2 regions of the Arthrobacter sp. 8AJ genome follow, and region 2 is predicted to be linked to the other one. Evidence: predicted binding sites of a transcription regulator. Region 2 holds the regulator's gene; the other holds the start of a gene.
What was found. Region 2 encodes HrcA, which represses chaperone genes, less so after heat shock. Its sites were predicted from a motif close to TTNGCACTCGNNNNNNNCGAGTGCNAA; they were not measured.
Positions count from the first base shown of each region.

Region 1 (11,604 bases), 680 kb from region 2:
CAGCCCCTGGCACGGCGCCCGGCTGCTGACCCGGAAGGAAACCGAGGAAGCCCAGGACCTGGTCCGCTCGGTGGCCAAGAGCCTCCCCGTCCTGCGCGACCGCATGGACGCCGTTGCCGAGCACGCCGAGATCCGCCTGGGCGAGTCCTTCGCGGAGTGGGGAGAGCAGCTGGAACTGCTGGTTGCCGTCCGCGGCAGCCTGGACAAGTTCACTCCGGACATCTTCGACCGGCCCGTGACAGACCTGATTTCCGCCACGGCGCCGTCCGCGTGGCGGCGGGAGCGCGGCATCGAGCTGACCGCCATGCAGCGCTCCAGGCTGCGCAGGGTGGCCAAGGAATACGTGCGCCCGGGCGTCCACATCGCGGACCTGCACTCGTCCCTGGTGCTGGTCCAGGAACAGCGTGCCCTCTGGGCTGGCTACGCCACCACGCAGCGCCATCCCGCTGTTCCCTCCGGCCTGGCCGAAATGAACGCCATGTACCGGTCACTGGACCAGGAGCTGGCACAGCTGGGCGAGGCGCTGCAGCACACCGAAGATGGCGGGGCTTTGGCCACGGTGCCCTACGCGCAGCTGATGGACCGGCTGGACCGCCTGGTGGCGGACACCGATACGCTCAAGACGCTGCCCGAACGCACACTCCTCATTGAGAACATGCGTGAACATGGCCTGGGTGAACTCCTGGCCGATCTCGCAGAACGGGAAGTTCCGGAAGGATCCGTCGCCGCGGAGCTGGAGCTGGCGTGGTGGCAGTCCGCGCTTGAGGCAATGATCAGCGGCGACGACTACCTGGCGATGTCCGACGGCGACGCCCTGCGCCAGCTGGAAGCGGAGTACCGGCTGGCCGACAACGCCCACATTGCCAGCGGCGCCGCCCGTCTGCGGTGGGACCTCGCGGAACGGTGGCGGACAGCCATCGCTGCCCAGCCGCGCCAGGCAGACCTGCTCCGCAGCCTGCTCAAGGACGGCCGGGTGTCCCTGCCTTCCCTCACCGCCCAGGCACCTGAGCTGATCGGCACACTCGTCCCGGTCTGGTCCGTCAGCCCGTACCTGATGACGGGCCTGCTCCCGGCAGAACAGCACTTCGACGCCGTCGTGATCCTCGACGCGGAGGCCACCTCCCTGCAGGCCGTCCTGCCGTCGATTGCCCGGGCACGGCAGGTGATCGCCTTCGGCGACCCGCGCATTGCCACGCCCCGGACGTTCACGGTTGGGGTGGAGCGGCTTGCACCCGGCGAGTCTGCCCACCACCGCGTCGAGAGCGCTTTTACCGCGCTCTCCGCAGTGCTGCCGGTGTGGCGCCTCAACGTGGTGTACCGCGCAGTTGACGAGGACCTGGTCCTGCAGCTCAGTAAGAACTTTTACGACGGCGGCCTGCGCCGGCTGCCCGAGGGCCAGTCGGCCACGGGGCTGGACCGGTCCCTGCTGGTGGAATACCTGCCGGACGGCACCGGCCTTCCCAGTGCCGACCACGAAGGCGTGGAGTCCGTAGTTGCCGAGGTCAACCGCGTAGTGGAGCTGGTCTTCGAGCACGCCCGCCTGCGTCCGCGGACCTCCCTCGCCGTAGTCACCGCCAGCCTGCGCCACGCCGCGAGGATTGGCGAGTCCATCCGGCTCCAGCTGTCCAACCAGCCGGGCCTGGCCGGCTTCTTCGGCGCCGGCCCGGAGTCCTTCCGCGTGGTGGACCTGGAACGTGCCCAGGGCCTGGTCCGCGACCATGTCATTTTCTCGCCGGGATTCGGGCGGACCCCGCACGGCCGTGCCCTCCACAACTTCGGGCCGCTGTCCGCTGAAGGCGGCCGGGAGAAGTTTGCCCTGGCCATGACCCGGGCCCGGCGTTCCCTGCACGTACTTACGTGCTTCCGGCCCGAGGACCTGGACCACACCCGGCTTACCCACGGGGCGGTGGACCTGTACGCGCTGCTGGACCGGGAAATTTCCGGCAACACGGATCTTGGCACCCCCGCGTCCCGCGCCGCCGCCAGCGAACAGGCGCTGGGCGCGGACCCGTTGGTGGCGGATCTCGGTGACCGGCTGCGTGCCCGGGGCGCCAGGGTCTGGCACCAATACGACGGGGCAATCGATGTAGTGGCAGCCGCCGACCCCCTGAATACCATGGGCCAGGAGGACTCCGACATCCCGCGGCCGGTGGCCATCGAGTCCGACGGCACTGCGCAGTACCGCACCATGAGCGTGCGGGAACGCAGCAGGCTGCGTCCCCAACTGCTGGAACGCCTTGGCTGGCGGTACATGCCGCTGTGGACCATCGAAGTGTTCACGGACCCGTCGTCCTGCGCAGACCGCATTGCCGGCTATCTGGGCCTGGAAAAGATGGTGCTGCCGGGCAGGACCCACCAGTCTGCGGGCTTCCTTGACGACGACGTTGACCAGGCGCTCAATGGAATTGACGCCGCGCCGTCCGCCGGAGTTTCCTACCTGCCCGGGGATCGCGGCGCAGGCCGGACCGGTGACAGCGGACACCAGGAAGCGGGATCCATGATCGAGGAAAAGAAACCTGCACACGGCAGGCTTGAGGAAGACGGCCGCGAGGAAGACATGCGCCAGGATGAGCTCCAGGACGGGCAGGCAGAAACAGTAACCGGCGGGGACGTTCCTGCAGGCCCGGCCGAAACGGCACCGGCGCCCCGGACAGTAACAGGCGGCACTGAAGAGATCCTCCCGAGCAAGGCCGCAGAGGATGACGCCCGCAGCTGGGGTGACCGGGAGGATGACCACGACACGTGGTTGAAGGAACAGAAGCCGCCGCACTGGGGCTGACCGGCGCAAGCTTACGGCGGGCCGACCAGGACGAAGAACAGCCGGCCATGGGTTGACGCTCCGGCCAGGCGTGATGCTTGTTCGGCGGTGGCTGCCACCACGATCAGACCGTCGGTCTCCGTGGTGCCCAGCCACTGGCCGCTCTGGCCGCCCTTGTTGGAGGTCCAGAGCACGGGGACGGCCGACGCCAGTACCTCCGACGGGCCTTGCTGGTCGAACCCGTTGGCCGATGTGAGCACAACGTTGACCAGTTGGCCGGGGGAGACCAGCTGAATCGACGAGGCATCCGCCATCCGCAGTGGAACTGCGGCTGAACCGGGCGGTGTACCTGCCAGGAGCCCGGGACCCACCAGCTGGGCATCGCTGAGGAGCTGGCCCTTGCGCATCGGTGCGGCGAGCTGTTTGCCGGTGGCGGCGGCGTCATCCCGGAGGAAGCCGTCGGCCACCATGCCAGGGGGCACCTGGACTCGGACCACGTCCGCGTCCGTCACGGCGGTCCCGGCAGGAAGATCCCGGGCTGCGGCCAGTGCGGTGGCGGTGGAGAGCGGGGCAGGAGTGAGCTGCTGGACGGCGATGGCGGCAGCTGCGCACAGCAACAGTGCAGCGGCGAGCCGGCGGTTCCGGCTCAACCAGGCGGCAACACGCGCGGGCAGGGGGCGGTTCCTTGGGCTGCGGGCAGCGCCTGCGGGGCCCGAAGAATACCGGAGGGCGGCACGGCGGCGGGGAAGTAGGGGCATGCGCCCACGCTAACTCCGGGCGCACGCGCAAGGGAGCCGGGATAAGGCCTATGTGGACAAAAGCGGCCGGACGCTGGAAAGCGCCGGCCGCCGTCGTGAAGTCTGTGCCGGATTAGCTCGCGGCGGCTGCGGGCGCCGGCGCGGCGGGGGCGGCAGCAGGCGCTGCAGGCGCGGCGGAAACGGAGCTGCCCTTGGAATCGCGGGAGTCCGTGCGGTAGAAGCCGGAGCCCTTGAAGACGACACCGACGCTGTTGAACTTCTTGCGCAGCGTGCCTTCGCATTCAGGGCAGGACGTCAGGCTACTGTCCGAGAACGACTGGACGATGTCGAAGGCGTGGCCGCAATCCTTGCAGGCGTAAGCATATGTTGGCACTGGTGCTCCTCCTCTTGGGCAAACGAGAGGTCCCGTGCTGCCACCTGGTAAACCATTAGCAGTCGCAGGGCCTGAGTGCTAATTCTATCACTGTGCACGGAACGACGGTGTTCAGGCGCCGCCCGCCAGGGGCCGGTACCCGGAAGGGACCAGGACGGCCGGGACTGGACGGTCGAACTCCTCGGCCGGGATCCGTCCGGCGGGCAGCAATTCATCGTCGTAGATAAGAGCGGCCAGCGGGATTTCCTTCCCGGCCGTAGCGAGGTGCCCCAGGAATTTGTCGTAGTAGCCGCCGCCCTGGCCAATCCTGTTGCCGGCCAGGTCCACGGCTGTGGCGGGAATGAAAAGCACAGCGGCGTCGCCAGCGGTTTCGGGCCCGTGCCGGTGCCCCGTGGGTTCCAGGATGGGCGCGTACCTGCTGCGCTCGAAGCCGGTGTCCGGAGTCCAGAACACCCAGCTCAACTCCCTGGCCGGTTCGCACACCGGAAGCAGGACCTGGTGGCCGCTGCGGTGCAGGGCTTTGATCAGCGGCAGGGTAGGTGGTTCCTGACCCACGCCAAGGTATACGCATGCTATCCCGGGACGGCCTTCCGTCACCGATCCAGCCCAGGCTTCCCCATGGGTGGCCAGGGCCTGGCCGGCAGCTTCCAGTTGCGCCGGCGTCAGGCCTGCCCGCCGCTGCCGGTGGGTAGCCCGGATCCCGTCCTTGACGGCGTTTGTCTCCTGCAGCATGTCGTCCTCCCTGAAGTCCGGTGTTCCGCCCCTTGAGGCCGCGTGCCGGCCTTCGGTGCCGGGGGTTACTGAAATACTTGACGCTGACGTTAGATTAGTCCGGTGAACACCAGTAAACCCAGAGTCCGCAAAGCCGTCATTCCCGCAGCGGGCCTGGGCACCAGGTTCCTGCCAGCCACCAAGGCCATGCCCAAGGAAATGCTTCCCGTCGTGGACAAGCCTGCCATCCAGTATGTGGTGGAGGAAGCCGTCCATGTGGGCCTCAACGACATCCTGATGATTACCGGCCGCAACAAGCGGGCCCTCGAAGACCACTTCGACAGGGTGCCGTCCCTCGAATCGACCCTTGAGGACAAGGGCGATACGGAAAAGCTTGCGTCCATCCAGGCCGCCAGCCAGCTGGGTGACATCCACTACGTCCGGCAGGGCGATCCCCATGGCTTGGGCCATGCCGTGCTCCGGGCGAAGCAGCATGTGGGCGATGAAGCCTTCGCCGTGCTGCTGGGCGACGACCTCATCGATGCCCGCGACGAACTCCTCAGCACCATGATTGACGTGCAGGCGAAAACCGGAGGGTCCGTCGTCGCCCTCATTGAGGTGGAACCCTCCCAGATCAGCGCCTACGGCTGCGCCGACGTCCAGGCCATCGACGGCGAGGACTATGTCCGCGTCAACCGGCTCGTCGAGAAGCCCTCGCCCGAGGAAGCACCGTCCAACCTGGCGCTGATCGGGCGGTATGTCCTGCACCCCGCCGTGTTCGAAGTCCTCGAGCACACGGAGCCGGGCCGCGGAGGCGAAATCCAGCTGACGGATGCCCTGCAGGAACTCGCCTCCGGTGACGGCGAGGGACATGGCGTGTATGGCGTGGTGTTCCGGGGCCGCCGTTACGATACCGGCGACAAGCTCAGCTACCTCAAGGCCTGCGTCCAGCTGGCCATCGACAGCGATGACCTGGGGCCCGGCCTGCGGGAATGGCTGCCGGGCTTCACCGCCGGCCTCTCCCGGTAGCGCCGTGCGCACAGGTCCCATCTGGCCGGCCACCCTCGAGTGCGGCGACCTGGTCCTGCGGCCCATCCGGTACCGGGATAAGAAAGAGTGGACAGAAGTCCGGTCACGGAACAGTGAGTGGCTGGCACCGTGGGAGGCCTCCAACCCGGACCCGTCCGGCGGACTTCCCGACTACCGGCACATGGTCCGCTCGCTCAACCTGCAGGCTGCGCAGGCTACCGCCCTGCCCTTCGTCATCACGGAGTGGAGGCCGGGCCTGAGGAATCCGGCCATCGTGGGCCAACTGACGGTGTCTTCCATCGTCTGGGGTTCGGCCATGATGGCAACGTTGGGGTACTGGGTGGACCAATCCCGGGCGGGACGGGGGATAGCCCCCACCTCCGTGGCGCTGGTAACGGACCACTGTTTCCGTACGCTTGGCCTGCACCGGATGGAAATCAACATCCGGCCCGAGAACGGACCCAGCCTGCGGGTGGTGGAAAAGCTGGGGTTCCGGGACGAGGGGTACCGTCCCCGTTTCCTGCATATCAACGGCAAATGGGCGGACCACCGTTCGTTCGCCCTCACCTCCGAAGAGGTCCCGGAAGGCCTCCTGGGTCCGTGGCTGGCGTCGCGCCGGTCATAAATCCAACGGTTTGTTAGTGGGGGCACGACACACCGCAGCTAATGCGGCCTGAGCAGGCATGATGCTCATACGGTTTTGAGTGTGGACTTCCCCCTTAGCAGCTCAGTGATCCTTGTGGTTGCCGTCGCGCTCTGGATTGTATGGGTTGCCCCTTACGTCCTCCGGAACCGCAGGCACCAGTTCCAGCCCGCCGGCGAGTTCCTGGCAGACGCCCCCGCCGATGAAAGGCCGGATCCGCATGCCGGCCTGGTCCTGAACGTCGCCGCCCAGGAGGAGAAAGCCATGGAACCCAGGAAGAGTGCCGCATCCCTCGCCGGCACTGCAAGCACCCCACCTGCGGCGCCGTTCCGCATCCGCTACGGCCGCACTGGCCTGGCCCTTGTGGGACTCCTTTCCCTGGTGACTGCATTCATCTCAGGTGTGCTGCTTCCCTTCGGCATCGGCTCGCCCGCTCTGCCGCTCACCTGCACCCTGCTGACGGTTGCATCCGTGGCATTGCTGCGCTGGCTCGCCATCCGTGACCGCAAGGCGAAGGTGGACGCCGCCTTCCGCTCCGCGATGAGCGCCCCGGCGCGCCGTCCGGAAGACGCCGTCGCCCTGCCTGCGAAGCCCGAAACCGCCCCCGTGCTGCCGGAAAGCCGGCTTTTCGACGCCGAGGCGGGGGAGCCGAAGGTCAAACCGCTTACCGCCATGGAGCTTCGCGAAGCCGCCCTCGCCGTTGCCGTGGCTGCCGGCGACACCAGCGCACCGGCAGTTGCTCCGGCCGCCCCCGCCAGCACCCCCTGGGAGCCGGTGGAAGTCCCCAAGCCCGTGTACGTGGAAGCCCCAAAGGCGGAGCGTCCCGAGCCGAAGCCGCTTGAGCTTCCCGAAGCGCCCAAGGCAGTCGGCAAGCCGTCACTGAAGCAGGGCGCTTCCGCAGCGCCGGCGGCAGAGACGGCTGCTGCGGCGGAAGCACAGCAGTTGTCCAAGGCTCAAAGCGCCCTCAGCAACCTCGACGACGTCCTGCAGCGCCGCCGCGCATAGGGCCCGGCAACGCCTTGCCTTCCTCCGCCGCGCACTGCGCGCGTCAATTGGCGTTGAGCCGGGAAAATTTGTAGCCTAGGGACACCGGTCCCGCACCGGCGGGCAGCAGTCCGCCAGGGCGCGGATACGTCCGGGGCTATAGCTCAGTTGGTAGAGCGCTTCGTTCGCATCGAAGAGGTCAGGAGTTCGAATCTCCTTAGCTCCACCATTGCAGGCACCCGGCCGGTTCCGGCGGGTGACCGGCCGCCCCTCAGGACAGGGATGGAGTGCCGGGCCTTTCCCCCAGATAGCGGACAAGGTTGGACGGCCGGTAGGTAGGATCGGCATCATGCCGCTTCAGAGCGGACTCGGCCACCCGTTCGTGCGCCGGATCGGTTGATCCTATGGGTCTGACGTAGGCAGGCAGCATTCTCCAAAAACCAACGCGGGATTCCTGGATCGGCGGGTACTGGTTGGACGGCTCAACCGGCGCCCCTGCCGCGGCCCCGGAGGCATCGGGGCAGAAGGCAAGCCCTGCGCTCCGGGTGCGTTCAACGATCCATGCCAAGGCAACGTCGGACAGCAGGGTGCTCCGGTTGCCGCCGCCTACGTCCCCGTGCGTTCCGGTGAACCATACCTGTTCCAGTCTCTGGGTTCCCGCGTCGTCCTGCGGCTGCCAGAGTGTCGGAGCGAATGGTTTCCTTTTTTCATCGATTGCCAAGGCCTGGAACGCGTTGTCGACGGTGGTGGACAGCGCCGTGTCGTGGAAGGCAAACCTGCGGTTGAACCTGTCAACGACAGGTACCCCGGTGAGCGGGATGCCGAGCGCCCCCACGGTGTCCCAGACCGCGATGCAGTGGATCCTGGTCTCGTGGGAGAAGGACCGGCGGAAGAGCGTGGCTTCGACCGAACGCGGGTTGGTGGTGGCAGTCCGGTCCCTGTAAAGGCTGAAGGCGTCGCCCAGCCTTCCACGGAAACGCCGGCGCAGGATGCCCGCGTTCCTGATCAGTCCAGCGGTACTGCGGGCTGTGTAGGCGCCGCGGCTGAAGCCCAGCAGGAACAGCTCATCCCCTGGCTGGAAGTTGCCCATGATGAAGCGGTAGGCGGCGAGGATGTCGTAGGAGAGCCCTGCGCCGAACGCGCCTCCACCGAGACGGCCCTGGCGTCCGGTGCCCACGCCGCGATGATAGAAGACCCTCTGTTCAATGTCGGTGCCGTCCTGGTCCTTGCCGGCCGCAGCGATGGCCAGGGCGAGCTTTGTGACATTGGTGGGGCACGGCTGCCCGTCGTCAGCCTGGTCCGGGGTTGCCCACGTTCCGTCGCAGCAAACTACTATGCGCTTGGCCATTTCGTCTTCCTGGGAATCCGACCCTCACCCCGCCCGCGGTCGCGGCTTCCATCGGTATACACCCGCGCCGGCTTCCCGTCCATACATGCCTAACGCCGGCGGCTGGGTTGTTGTTGTGTGCCCGGTCCGGGGGGCTTAGCGTGGAGTGAGCAGCGGGCGGAACAGTGTCAGGAGCCCCGGAATGAATGGGACGACGGTCGGCAACCTGGGGGATTTCGGTGCCCGCGACGTCGCCCTGGCCGGTGGGAAAGGCGCCAGCCTTGGCGAACTGGTCCGCGCCGGCTTTCCGGTTCCGCCCGGATTTGTAGTGACCACCAGGGCATACCTTGCCATGCTGGAGGAATCCGGGGTGGGCGGCGAGCTGGGCCGGTTGCTCAAGGCAGGCGCCGCGCCGGCGGAGGTACGCAGTCTTTTCACGGAGGCAAAGATGCCGGACCGTGTCCGCAAGGACATTGCCGCGGCATATGCGGGGATGGGCGGGAGCCCGGTGGCGGTCCGTTCCAGCGCCACCGCCGAAGACCTGCCAGGGGCCACATACGCCGGGCAGCAGGATACCTACCTGAATATCCATGGCGAGACGGCGGTGGTCCAGGCCGTGGTGGGTTGCTGGGCGTCGCTGTGGACGGACCGGGCCATTGCCTACCGCGGCAGGCAGGGTGTGGACCCCGGCGGCGCCGCCATGGCCGTCGTCGTCCAGGAAATGGTGCGCGCAGACCTGGCGGGCGTCATGTTCACCGCCAACCCGGTAGCTGGTGAGCGCAACGAAATCCTCATCGATGCGAGCCCCGGTCTGGGTGAGGCGGTGGTTGCAGGCGAGGTCATCCCTGAACGGTATGTCCTGGACCGGGCGGGCGGGATCCGCGCCTTCAGGCCGGGCCGGCATGAGGTGGTTATCCGGGCAGGGACCGAAGGCGGCACCCAGAGGTCCGTTGGGGCAGGGGAGCCCGTCCGCGGACTCGGGAGCGGCCAGGCGGCTGAGCTGGCACGGTTGGCGGTGGGCGTGCAGGACCATTTCGGCCGCCCCCAGGACATCGAATGGGCGATTGCCGGCCGCCGTATATTCCTGGTGCAGGCCCGGCCCATAACGGCCCTGCCCCCGCAGCCATTGCGGCTCAACCCGATCCAGCGCCTGCTGGCGCCCTTTTTGCTGGAGATGTTCCAGGTCCGCCCCTACCCCCTGGACGTCTCCGGATGGATGCAGCGCGGCATCCTGGCCATGCTCCATGGCATAGCCGGCAGCGTGGGGGTGTCATTCCCGCCCGTGGAGAAACTGTTGCCCGAAGAGGACGGTGTGGTGGTGCGGCTGGTTCCGCCGGTACCCCGGCCCACCCTGCGGACGCTGGCAGCGCCGCTGGCCCTTATCCGCCGGGCCAGGCGCTACGACCCTTCCCGGTGGACCCTCGACAGCAGTTTTACGGCCTTTCTGGACAACGTCAGCAGGCTGGCGGCCCAGGACCCGCGCCCGCTCTCCTGGCAGGGAGTCGTTTCGCTCGCCACTGAGGCCTTCACCACCATGCGGGGGATCACCGAACTCAGGATCTCGTACCTTCCCGGGATACTCCTTCCCCAACTGGAATTACGCCTGCTGCTCATCCCACTGGGCAAACTGAAGCTTGCACCCGCACTCATCGCCGGTGCGGAGACCCGCACCAGCCAGGCCAACACGGCGCTCGGGAATCTGGCTGACCAGGTCAGGACCAGCCCGGCCCTGAAGCAGGCCTTCAGCAGCCTCGCACCGGGCGAACTGCTGGCTGCCCTTGAGCACCAACAGGAGTTCGCCGGCTTCCGGTCCGCGTTCGACGGTTTCCTGGCCGAGTACGGCCACCGCGAAACGGTCAGTGTGCTGCTCAGCAGCGCGCCCACGTGGTCGGACGCGCCCGAGGTGGTGCTCGGGCTCATCACGTCGATGATGGGCGATCGCCCGCCGGTCCGGGACCAGACCGGCGAGGCGCTCGCGGACCTGATGCGGCATCCTGCCCTCCGTGTGCCCGTCCTCCGCCGCCACGTCCTGGCCACTGTCCAGGCAGCCAAAACCGGGATGGCGTTCCGGGAGGACAGCCACTTCCATGCCACCAAAGTGCTGCCGCCCCTGCGCCGGGCGCTGCTGGAGCTGGGGCGCCGCCTGGTCATCGCAGGAGTTTTGGCGGACCCTCAGGAGGTCAACCACCTGCGCTTCGAGGAACTGGCCGCAATGCCCGACGGCGGGGCGTTGCCACCGGACGACCGGGAACGGTACCGCCGCCTGGTGCTGGCAAGGGCTGCCAAGCGCAGGGAGCTTGAAGGTATCCCGCTGCTAGACCCCGTTTCCCTGTTCGCGGACTCCCGGCGGCCGCACGGGGTCCTGGCCAGCGGCATGCCTGCCAGCCGCGGCCAGGCAACGGGGACAGTGCGGGTGATCCGCAGCCCGGAGGAATTCGGGTTGCTCAGGAGCGGTGAAATCCTGGTCTGCCCCTACACCAACCCATCGTGGACCCCACTGTTCCAGCGGGCTGCTGCGGTGGTGGTGGATTTGGGCGGCGCCGGCTCCCATGCCGCGATCGTCGCCCGGGAGTACGGCATCCCGGCCGTCATGGGCACGGGGAACGGCACCCGCACCCTGGCCGACGGGCAGGCCGTCATGGTGGACGGAAGCACGGGGCGGGTCACCGCGGTCTGACCCAAGCCAACACTGCCGGCCGGAGGCAGACGCTGCGGGCAGTCCAGTGGGCAAAATGCCACGTGGCAAAACGCGGGACCGATGGGCGGCCCGATTGAATTATGGGGGCCTAGAGTGGGGCCCATGGGAATCATCATCGGCCTGCTGGTCATCTGGCTCATCCTGTCCATCGTCGGCTTCGTCGTGAAGGGCCTGCTCTGGCTCGCCATCATCGGCCTGGTCCTCTTCGTCGCCACCGGCGTCTGGGGCTGGCTAAAGCGCCGAACCAACGCCTGACGGTACATCCGCCGGCCTGGCCAATGGCCGGCCCGGCCGGCGTTGAATTCCTTACTGCCAAAAGGCCC
Region 1 is NZ_LR733289.1:1,423,852-1,435,455, forward strand. It holds gene BACI349Y_RS06650 (DUF4011 domain-containing protein) at 1-2,779, shown strand, start outside; gene BACI349Y_RS06655 (RcpC/CpaB family pilus assembly protein) at 2,791-3,516, opposite strand; gene BACI349Y_RS06660 (FmdB family zinc ribbon protein) at 3,629-3,889, opposite strand; gene BACI349Y_RS06665 (5-formyltetrahydrofolate cyclo-ligase) at 4,001-4,621, opposite strand; gene galU (UTP--glucose-1-phosphate uridylyltransferase GalU) at 4,724-5,629, shown strand; gene BACI349Y_RS06675 (GNAT family N-acetyltransferase) at 5,634-6,254, shown strand; gene BACI349Y_RS06680 (hypothetical protein) at 6,360-7,277, shown strand; tRNA gene BACI349Y_RS06685 (tRNA-Ala) at 7,410-7,485, shown strand; gene BACI349Y_RS06690 (DUF2235 domain-containing protein) at 7,528-8,604, opposite strand; gene BACI349Y_RS06695 (PEP/pyruvate-binding domain-containing protein) at 8,786-11,260, shown strand; gene BACI349Y_RS06700 (hypothetical protein) at 11,384-11,536, shown strand.
Region 1: BACI349Y_RS06660 (FmdB family zinc ribbon protein) is a predicted target of HrcA. The motif match lies at 3,945-3,971, and genes of this name have one in related genera.

Region 2 (9,336 bases):
GACGTTAAAGATGTGCGGCTGGACCGCAGGCGCCTTTCGCGTGCCTGGCGGATGGCTGCAGAAAAGCCAACAGTAAGGACCCTGCGTGTCTCCCATGGCCCGCACCGCACCGGTGCCCGCCGCGACAGATCCGGCAATTATTCGGAACTTTTGCATCATCGCGCATATCGACCACGGCAAGTCCACCCTGGCTGACCGTATGCTGCAGTCCACCGGGGTGGTCCAGGCGCGCGACATGAAGGCCCAGTACCTGGACCGCATGGACATCGAGCGCGAACGCGGCATCACCATCAAGTCCCAGGCCGTCCGCATGCCGTGGGAGGTGGACGGTGTCAGTTACGCGCTGAACATGATCGACACCCCGGGGCACGTGGACTTCACATATGAAGTCTCCAGGTCACTGGCCGCCTGCGAGGGCGCAATCCTGCTGGTGGACGCAGCCCAGGGCATTGAGGCCCAGACGCTCGCGAACCTGTACCTGGCGATGGAGAACAACCTCGCGATCATCCCGGTCTTGAACAAAATCGACCTGCCGGCGGCGCAGCCCGAGAAGTACGCCGCCGAGCTCGCCAGCCTGATCGGCGGCGACCCCGAGGATGTCCTGCGGGTGTCCGGTAAGACCGGCGTTGGCGTGGAAGCCCTCCTGGACAAGATCGTCCGCGACCTCCCGGCGCCGAAGGGCGACCCCGATGCGCCGGCCAGGGCCATGATCTTCGACTCGGTCTACGACACCTACCGCGGCGTGGTGACCTATGTGCGCGTGGTGGACGGGATGCTCCACCCGCGTGAACGCATCCAGATGATGTCCACCAGAGCCTCGCACGAACTCCTGGAAATCGGCGTCAGCTCCCCGGAACCCACACCCTCCAAGGGCCTCGGTGTTGGCGAAGTGGGCTACCTGATCACCGGTGTGAAGGACGTCCGCCAGTCCAAGGTGGGCGACACCGTCACCAACCTCGCCAAGCCGGCCGCCGAGTCCCTGCCCGGCTACGCCGATGCCAAACCCATGGTGTTCTCCGGCCTCTACCCCCTGGACGGCGCCGACTACCCGGTGCTGCGCGACGCCCTTGAAAAGCTCATGCTCAACGACGCCGCACTGGTGTACGAACCGGAGACCTCTGCTGCCCTGGGCTTCGGCTTCCGTGTGGGTTTCCTGGGCCTGCTGCACCTTGAGATCACCCGCGAACGCCTGGAACGCGAATACAACCTGGACCTCATCTCCACGGCACCCAACGTGGAATACGAGGTGACCCTGGAGGACAAGAAGGTGGTCCGCGTGACCAACCCCAGCGAGTACCCCACGGGCAAAATCGCCGAGGTCCGCGAACCCATGGTTTCGGCCACCATCCTGGCCCCCAACGAATTCGTCGGCGCCATCATGGAACTGTGCCAGTCCCGCCGCGGCGTGATGGGCGGCATGGACTACCTCTCCGAGGACCGGGTGGAAATCCGCTACCGGCTGCCGCTGGCGGAAATCGTCTTCGACTTCTTCGACATCCTGAAGTCAAAGACCCGTGGCTACGGCTCCCTGGACTGGAAGGCCGACGGCGAGCAGGTTGCCGACCTGGTGAAGGTGGACATCATGCTCCAGGGCGAGCAAGTGGACGCCTTCAGCGCCATCACCCACCGGGACAAGGCCTACGCCTACGGCGTGATGATGACCGGAAAGCTCCGTGAACTCATCCCGCGGCAACAGTTCGAGGTGCCCATCCAGGCGGCCATCGGATCCAGGATCATCGCCCGCGAAAGCATCCGGGCCATCCGCAAGGACGTGCTGGCCAAGTGCTACGGCGGTGACATCTCACGAAAGCGCAAGCTGCTGGAAAAGCAAAAAGAAGGCAAGAAGCGCATGAAGATGGTGGGAACGGTGGAGGTGCCGCAGGAAGCGTTCATCGCGGCCCTCACCACCGACGAATCAAAGGACAAGGCCAAGAAGAAGTGACCACTGCGCAGCAGGGGACCCGCTGATGCCCAGCGTTCTTCCCCTCGGCGACCCGGCGCCGTCGGACGGTCTGCTGCCTGCACAGGCAGCGGACGGTGCGGCGGCCCGGGCCTTTGGCCTGTACGTCCACATCCCGTTCTGCGCCGTGCGCTGCGGGTACTGCGACTTCAACACCTACACCGCCACGGAACTGGGCGGCGGCGCGTCACAGGATGCCTACGCCCAAACCGCCGTGTCGGAAGTGTCCCTGGCCGGCACCGTGATGGCACGGTCAGGGCTCCCGGAGCGGAAGCTCGGCACGGTCTTTTTCGGCGGCGGCACGCCCACCCTGCTGCCGGCTGATGACCTCGCCCTGATCCTTCGCGCTGCCATTGACCAGTGGGGCATCGAGGACGGAGCCGAGGTCACCACCGAAGCCAACCCCGATTCGGTCACCCCCGAATCCCTCGCCGTCCTCAAGGAGGCGGGCTTCACCAGGGTTTCCTTCGGCATGCAGTCCGCCGTCCCGCACGTGCTCAAGGTCCTGGACCGCACCCACACGCCCAGCCGCGTTCCGCAGGTGGTGCAGTGGGCGCGGGAGGCCGGGCTGGATGTCAGCCTGGACCTGATTTACGGCACGCCGGGGGAGTCGCTGGCGGACTGGCGCCACTCCCTGGAGACGGCCCTCTCCTACCAGCCGGACCACATCAGCGCCTACGCCCTGATTGTCGAGGACGGGACCAAGCTGGCCGCGCAGATGCGCCGCGGCGAGGTGCCGGGAATTGACGACGACGACCACGCCGACAAGTACGAACTCGCCGACCAGCTCATCACCGAAGCCGGGCTCGGCTGGTATGAGGTCAGCAACTGGGCGCGGAGCCCGGAGCACGCGTGCCGCCACAACCTGGCCTACTGGCGTGGCGACGACTGGTGGGGCATCGGCCCCGGCGCGCACTCTCACGTGGGCGGGGTGCGCTGGTGGAACGTGAAGCACCCGTCCGCTTACGCGAACCGCCTGTCCCAGGGCCTGTCGCCTGCGGCGGGCAGGGAGACCTTGGATGCCGAAACCAGGAACCTGGAGCGGGTGATGCTGGAGGCGCGCCTGCAGTCAGGGCTTGAACTCTCCACTCTAAGCGCAGCCGGACGGCACCAAGTGGCCGGCCTGATCGCGGACGGCCTGGTGGAACCTGCCGCTGCCTTCCAGGGCCGCCTGGTCCTCACGCTCAAGGGCAGGCTCCTGGCGGACGCGGTAGTCCGCCGAATCCTGCCCGACTGACTGTACCCACGTCCGTCGGGTCCGCGGGGCCGGTGCCCCGCGGGGAGGCGCGGCTACTTAATCCAGCGCAGGTTGTACTGGTAGCGGTGCGGCTGGCCCTTGTTGACGTGGATCCCTGCTGCCACGGAGAAGCAGGTGAGCGCCACCCAGATCAGGGTGGCGATGACCGCGAAGATGTTTCCCACATATGGGATGAACACCAGGATGTTGGCCAGCACGGCGGCGATGGTGGGCGGCAGGCTGAAGTTCAGCGCTTCTTTGGATTCCTGCGCGGTGAACGGGCCGCGGTCACGGAAGATCAGGTAGATCAGCAGCGAGGGGACGCACCCCAGGATCCCGCCGAAATGCGCGAGCGTGGCCCATTGGCGGTCTTCGCTGGCCGTGAGCGGCAGCGCATTGGCGGGGACGCCATGGTACTCGGAACGGCCCTGGCCGTCCCTGTGATCACGTGCGTTTTCTGCCACAGTCTGTTCCTTCGGAGGTGCAAGTGGTGCTGACTTCATGTACGGGCGCGGTGTGCAGCGGCCTTCGGAAAAGGCGCTGCACTACCAAGAATACTGGCTCCCGGGCCAGGGCCCGGCCTTCAGGGGACGGTGAGGAAGTCGATAACTTCCTCAACCCGCCCCAGCAGCGACGCTTCCAGGTCCGCATACGTACGGACCGCGCCCAGCAGTTTCTGCCACCCCAGCCCGATGTCCTCCTTGGTGGCGTGCGGCCAGCCAAAGGCCTTCAGGATCCCGGTCTTCCAATCCTGTCCGCGCGGCACGGCAGGCCATTTGTCGATCCCGAGGACCGCAGGCCGGATTGCCTGCCAGACGTCCACATAGGGATGGCCCACGATCAGGACATTTCCGGCCGCGCCGGGGGATGCCATGACGGCGTCGGCTATCCGGGACTCTTTGGAGTCGGGGACGAGGTGGTCAACGAGCACGCCGAGACGCCGGCCCGGCCCAGGTTTGAAGGCGGCAACTGCAGCGGTGAGGTCGTCAATGCCGTGCAGGGGTTCGACGACGATGCCTTCCACCCGAAGGTCGTCTCCCCAGACCTTTTCCACCAGTTCGGCGTCGTGCTTGCCTTCCACCCAGATTCGGCTTGCCTTGGCGACCTGGGCCCGCTGGCCGGCGACCCGGACGGAGCCTGAGGCTGTCCTGCCGGCGGCGGGGCCTGAGGCTGCCGGCCGGGCGGCGGGAGGCATCAGCCGGATGGGGCGGCCCTCAAGGAGGAAACCGAAGCCGAGCTTGAAGGACCGGGACTTCCCTCGGCGGTCCTCCAGCGCCACGACGTGCATGCCGCCGGACTTTTCCACCCGGGTGACGGCGCCCACCCAGCCCGACTGGACATCCTCGAGCACCATGCCCCGCTCCACCGGCACCTCGGGCAATTCCGCCTTGGCCGGGGCGGAAATGCCGCGGGGCCCCCAGTTTTGGTAATCCATGGATTCAATCCGCCTAGCGCTAGGTCCTCCGCACCGGAATTTCGCCCGGAGCGGTACCAATGCTAACAACGGGCCGAGGCATAATAGACTGTTAGCACTTAGGCATGTCGAGTGCTAACACTGGTGGCACCTGGCGGGGTATGCGCCCCGGACCATGGATGGAGGTGGAGAGTGAGCGAGCCACGCAAACTGGAAGTGCTGCGGGCCATCGTGGAGGACTACGTCCACTCCCGCGAACCGGTCGGGTCAAAGGCATTGGTCGAACGGCATCATCTTGGCGTTTCCAGCGCAACCATCCGCAATGACATGGCGGCCCTTGAAGACGAGGGATTGATCACGGCCCCGCACACCAGTGCAGGGCGGATTCCCACGGACAAGGGCTACCGGCTCTTTGTCGACCAGATCTCGGCAGTCAAGCCCCTGTCGGCAGCGGAGCGCCGGGCCATCCAGTCCCTGCTGGAAGGCGCTGACGACCTCGACGACGTCCTGGACCGCACCGTCCGGCTGCTGTCGCAGCTGACCAACCAAGTGGCTGTGGTCCAGTATCCGCACCTCAGCAAGGCACTGGTGCGCCACATCGAGTTCGTGCTCCTGGCCCCCCGCAAGGTGCTGGTGGTGCTGATTGCGAACAGCGGCAAGGTGGAGCAGCGGGTCATCGACGTCGGCCAGGACCTTGGCGACGACGCCCTGGCCGCGCTCCGCACCCGATTCCTTGCCGCACTGGCCGGAACTCCGCTCAGCCAGCTGGCCAAGGCGCTCCCCGCCGTCGTGGCCGGCACCGCGCACGGCCAGCGCCAGGCCGCGCACGCCCTGGCACTTGGCCTCGAGGGGCTGGCGCAAAACACCAGGGAGGACCGGATGGTCATGGCCGGAACGGCGAACCTGGCCAGGTCCAACGTGGATTTCCCCCTCAGCATCGGCCCCGTGCTCGAGGCACTGGAGGAACAGGTGGTGATGCTGCGGCTGTTGAGCGAAATGGCCCAGGACCATCGGGGAGTGGCTGTCAGTATCGGAAGGGAAAACCCTTACGACGGCCTTGCCGAAGCCTCCGTGGTGGCCACCGGCTACGGCCCGGACAGCGCCGCGAAGGTAGGGATCCTCGGCCCAACCAGGATGGACTATCCCACCACCATGGCCGCCGTCAGGGCTGTGGCCCGCTACCTTTCCAGGATTTTGGGGCCCTGACTCTTCGCCGCCGGAGCCTTTTCCGGACCGGAATACAGAGCGGGGCCGCCCAAACTGAACGCAGTACAACAAGGAAGAGATACGAACTTTGAGCAGCCACTATGACGTCCTTGGAGTCTCACCCGAAGCTACGGGCGAAGAGATCAAAAAGGCCTACCGCAAACTGGCCCGCACCCTTCACCCGGACGTAAACCCCGGTGCGGACGCTTCAGAACGCTTCAAGGCAGTAACTCACGCCTACGAGGTCCTTTCCGACCCCCAAAAGCGGAGGATCTACGACACCACAGGCAACGAGAACGGCACGGACAACGGCTTCGGCGCTGCCGGTTACGCGGGCCAGGGCTTCGCATTCCAGGACATTTTCGACACCTTCTTCGGCGCCGGTGGCACCTCCGGCCCGGCTTCCCGCGTCCGCCGCGGCCAGGACGCCCTCATCAGCGTCCGGATCGACCTTCGCGACGCCGTGTTCGGCGTGAACAAGAAGCTCGAAGTGGATACTGCCGTGGTCTGCCCCACCTGTGACGGTTCCTGCTGCCGGCCCGGCACCCACCCCGAGCGCTGCGACATCTGCGGCGGCAGCGGCCAGGTCCAGCGGGCCGTGCGCTCCATCCTGGGCCAGGTCATGACGGCCGCCCCCTGCGGCACCTGCGAAGGCTTCGGCACGGTCATCAAGGATCCCTGCAACGAGTGCAGCGGCCAGGGCCGTATCCGCAGCCGGCGGTCGCTGACCATCAAGGTTCCCGCCGGTGTGGCCACCGGAACCCGGATCCAGCTCGCCGGGCAGGGCGAAGCCGGACCTGCAGGCGGACCTACCGGTGACCTGTATGTGGAAATCCGCGTCAACAATGACGCCACCTACGTGCGGGAAGGCGATGACCTCCACGCCACCCTGCACATCCCCATGACGGCGGCTGCACTGGGCACGGACGTCAGCCTGGAAACGTTCGACGGTACCCAGGACATCGACGTCAAGCCCGGAACACAGTCCGGCGAGATCATCACCCTGCGTGGCCTGGGTGTCACGCACCTGCGGGGATACGGCCGCGGGGACCTGAAGGTCCACCTCCAGGTGGACACTCCGGCCAAGCTCGACCCGGCACAGGAGGACCTCCTCCGGCAGCTCGCCAAGCTCCGCGGCGAACAGATCACCGAGGGCAAGCTCGCCGCCAGCGGCGGCATGTTCGCCAAGCTCCGGGACCGGCTCGGTAACCTGTAGCGGTGAGCAACCCCGTCTTCTTCACCTCCCCCGGTTCACTGGCGGGCATGATGCCCGGCCAGCTCTTTGTCCTCGAAGGGGCGGAGGCCCGGCATGCAGTCACCGTCAAACGCCTGTCTCCGGGCGAGGCCGTGGACATTGTCGACGGCGCCGGCGCGCGCATGAGCGGCAAGGTCGCCTCCGCCGCGCCCACGGGACTTGAAGTGGAGTGCGGCGCACTGGCAATGGAAGACAGGCCGGACGTCCGTCTGGTGCTGGTTCAGGCCCTGGCCAAGGGCGACCGCGACGAACTGGCCATTGAAACGGCCACCGAGCTGGGCATCGATGCCGTCATACCCTGGCAGTCGGAACGGTCCATCGTGCGCTGGAAAGGTGACAGGGCCGCCCGCGCCCACGCCAAGTGGGAGTCCACCGTGGCCGCCGCCGCCAAGCAGGCGCGGCGCGCCTGGATCCCCGACGTCCGGGCCGCCGTCGATACTGCCGGGCTTTCCGCCGCCGTGGAGGGTGCAGACCTGGCCGTCATCCTCCACGAAGATGCCGTGCGTCCGCTACGGACCGTCCTGGAAGCGTGGCAGGGGAGTGGGCACGACGGAATCCGGGAAGTCCTGCTGATCGTCGGCCCGGAAGGCGGAATCAGCGCGCGGGAAGTAACGAAACTCTGCGACAAAGGCGCTGTGACCGCCCTGTTGGGGCACCACGTCCTGCGGTCCTCCACGGCCGGGCCTGCCGCCGTCGTGCTTGCAAGCGACATCCTCGGCCGGTGGACGGCTACCTGACCTTGAAGGACCTGGTGTCCTCGTTGCGGTCCGGCTCCCCGCCGGACCCTGCCTGCGCCACCCGGAGCTCATAGTCGCCGGCCGGCAAGGTCAGTGCCAGCGTAAAGACGCCCGCCTGCCCCTGCCCGGCGCCGGCCGTGGTTTCACCGGTCAGGAACGGGGCCTTGCTGCCGCCGTCCCCGGACTGCAGGATCTGCCAGCGGAGCTTTGCTCCCGGCGACGTGCTGCGGCCGGTGATCTTTACGCTGCCGGCAGGTACCTCGGTGCTTTCCTGCGGATCAATGATCCACACCGGCGCCACCAGCCCGGCTGCCCGGGTCATCAGTGCGCCCAGCTGGACTTTTCCGAACGCGACATAGTCCGTGTGGCCGTCCACGAGGATCCGCACCCGGACCTGCTGCCCTGTGTCGATCAGGCCCGAACTGGCAGCGGCGGCGGTTGCCGTGTAGATCAGCTGTTGGATGGCCCGGGCGGCCATGTCGGCGTCGAGGTTGCTGTTGAAGGCGTCGGCCGAGACGTCGACCGTGATGATGTCCTTGCCCGAGATGGACGTGGCAAGTTTGTCCGGGTTCTGCCAGGGCGTAAAGAAGTCGGGGTCCAGCGGCTTCTCCGACATCATGGCGCGCAGTGCCCGTGTTACCGGGTTCTCCTGTTCCGGAACGTCCCGGAACTCACGGTAGAGGAAGATGTTCCCTCCGCTGCGGCCAATCCAGTACACCGGGGCCTTATTGGAGGACTGGGTGGTTTCCAGCGGGGCGCTGGTGGCCGGCGCATCCGGCATGGTGCCGCCTGTGGCCGGTACTGAGGCGGAGGTGACGGAGGGCGTTGGTCCGTTCTCGGCGGTGCAGGCTGCAAGGGCGGGAACGAGCACCAGGATTCCTGCGAGGACGGCAGGGCGCACTCGGCCCATCGGTCGTCCTGCCCGTTCGGGCACAGAGGTTTCCGGCACTGTCCTGCCTAGTCCTTTCCTGGCGTGGCGGGCCGATCCCCCTGGCGGCCTGGCGTTCCAGCAGACGCTGGATTTCCAGCATTGCACAGGGGAGGGTGCCTCCAGCCGCTCTTTGGCCTCCCCGGCCGCAACTGCAACGGGAACGATATGAGGCCGATATGAAGTTGATACCTAACGCTGCATTCTTACCCGTTTGCGGGTCCACTTCCCTGGCTGAAGGGCCGGTGCCGCGGGCAGCCGGGTGACCCGCCTGGTATGCGTTCCAGTGCCCGGTCAGGGCGGGTGCTGGCGTAAGATAAAGGGATCGCTGGGCAAGGAGCACCGTGCAACGGGCGCCGGCATCAGCCGAAGCAAATAAATGATGTCGATCTTCGAGGGGACCACGGGCCTGCGGGCCAGCACCATGACTGAATCAGCAAATGGTAAGCGCCGGCTCAACACGGGCGACGGCAGTCCGGGGGAATTCCCGCACTCCCTGCCTGGCATCCGGACCGAAGTAGTCCTCTTTGAGAACTCCGACCAAATGGTTCAGTCGCTCGGCAGCCATGACGAGGCGCTGCGGTTCATCGAAGAGCAGT
Region 2 is NZ_LR733289.1:2,106,704-2,116,039, forward strand. It holds gene lepA (translation elongation factor 4) at 86-1,942, shown strand; gene hemW (radical SAM family heme chaperone HemW) at 1,968-3,197, shown strand; gene BACI349Y_RS09820 (DUF4870 domain-containing protein) at 3,251-3,661, opposite strand; gene BACI349Y_RS09825 (DUF3097 domain-containing protein) at 3,781-4,632, opposite strand; gene hrcA (heat-inducible transcriptional repressor HrcA) at 4,804-5,817, shown strand; gene dnaJ (molecular chaperone DnaJ) at 5,906-7,033, shown strand; gene BACI349Y_RS09840 (16S rRNA (uracil(1498)-N(3))-methyltransferase) at 7,036-7,809, shown strand; gene BACI349Y_RS09845 (GerMN domain-containing protein) at 7,802-8,719, opposite strand; gene BACI349Y_RS09850 (PhoH family protein) at 9,162-9,336, shown strand, end outside.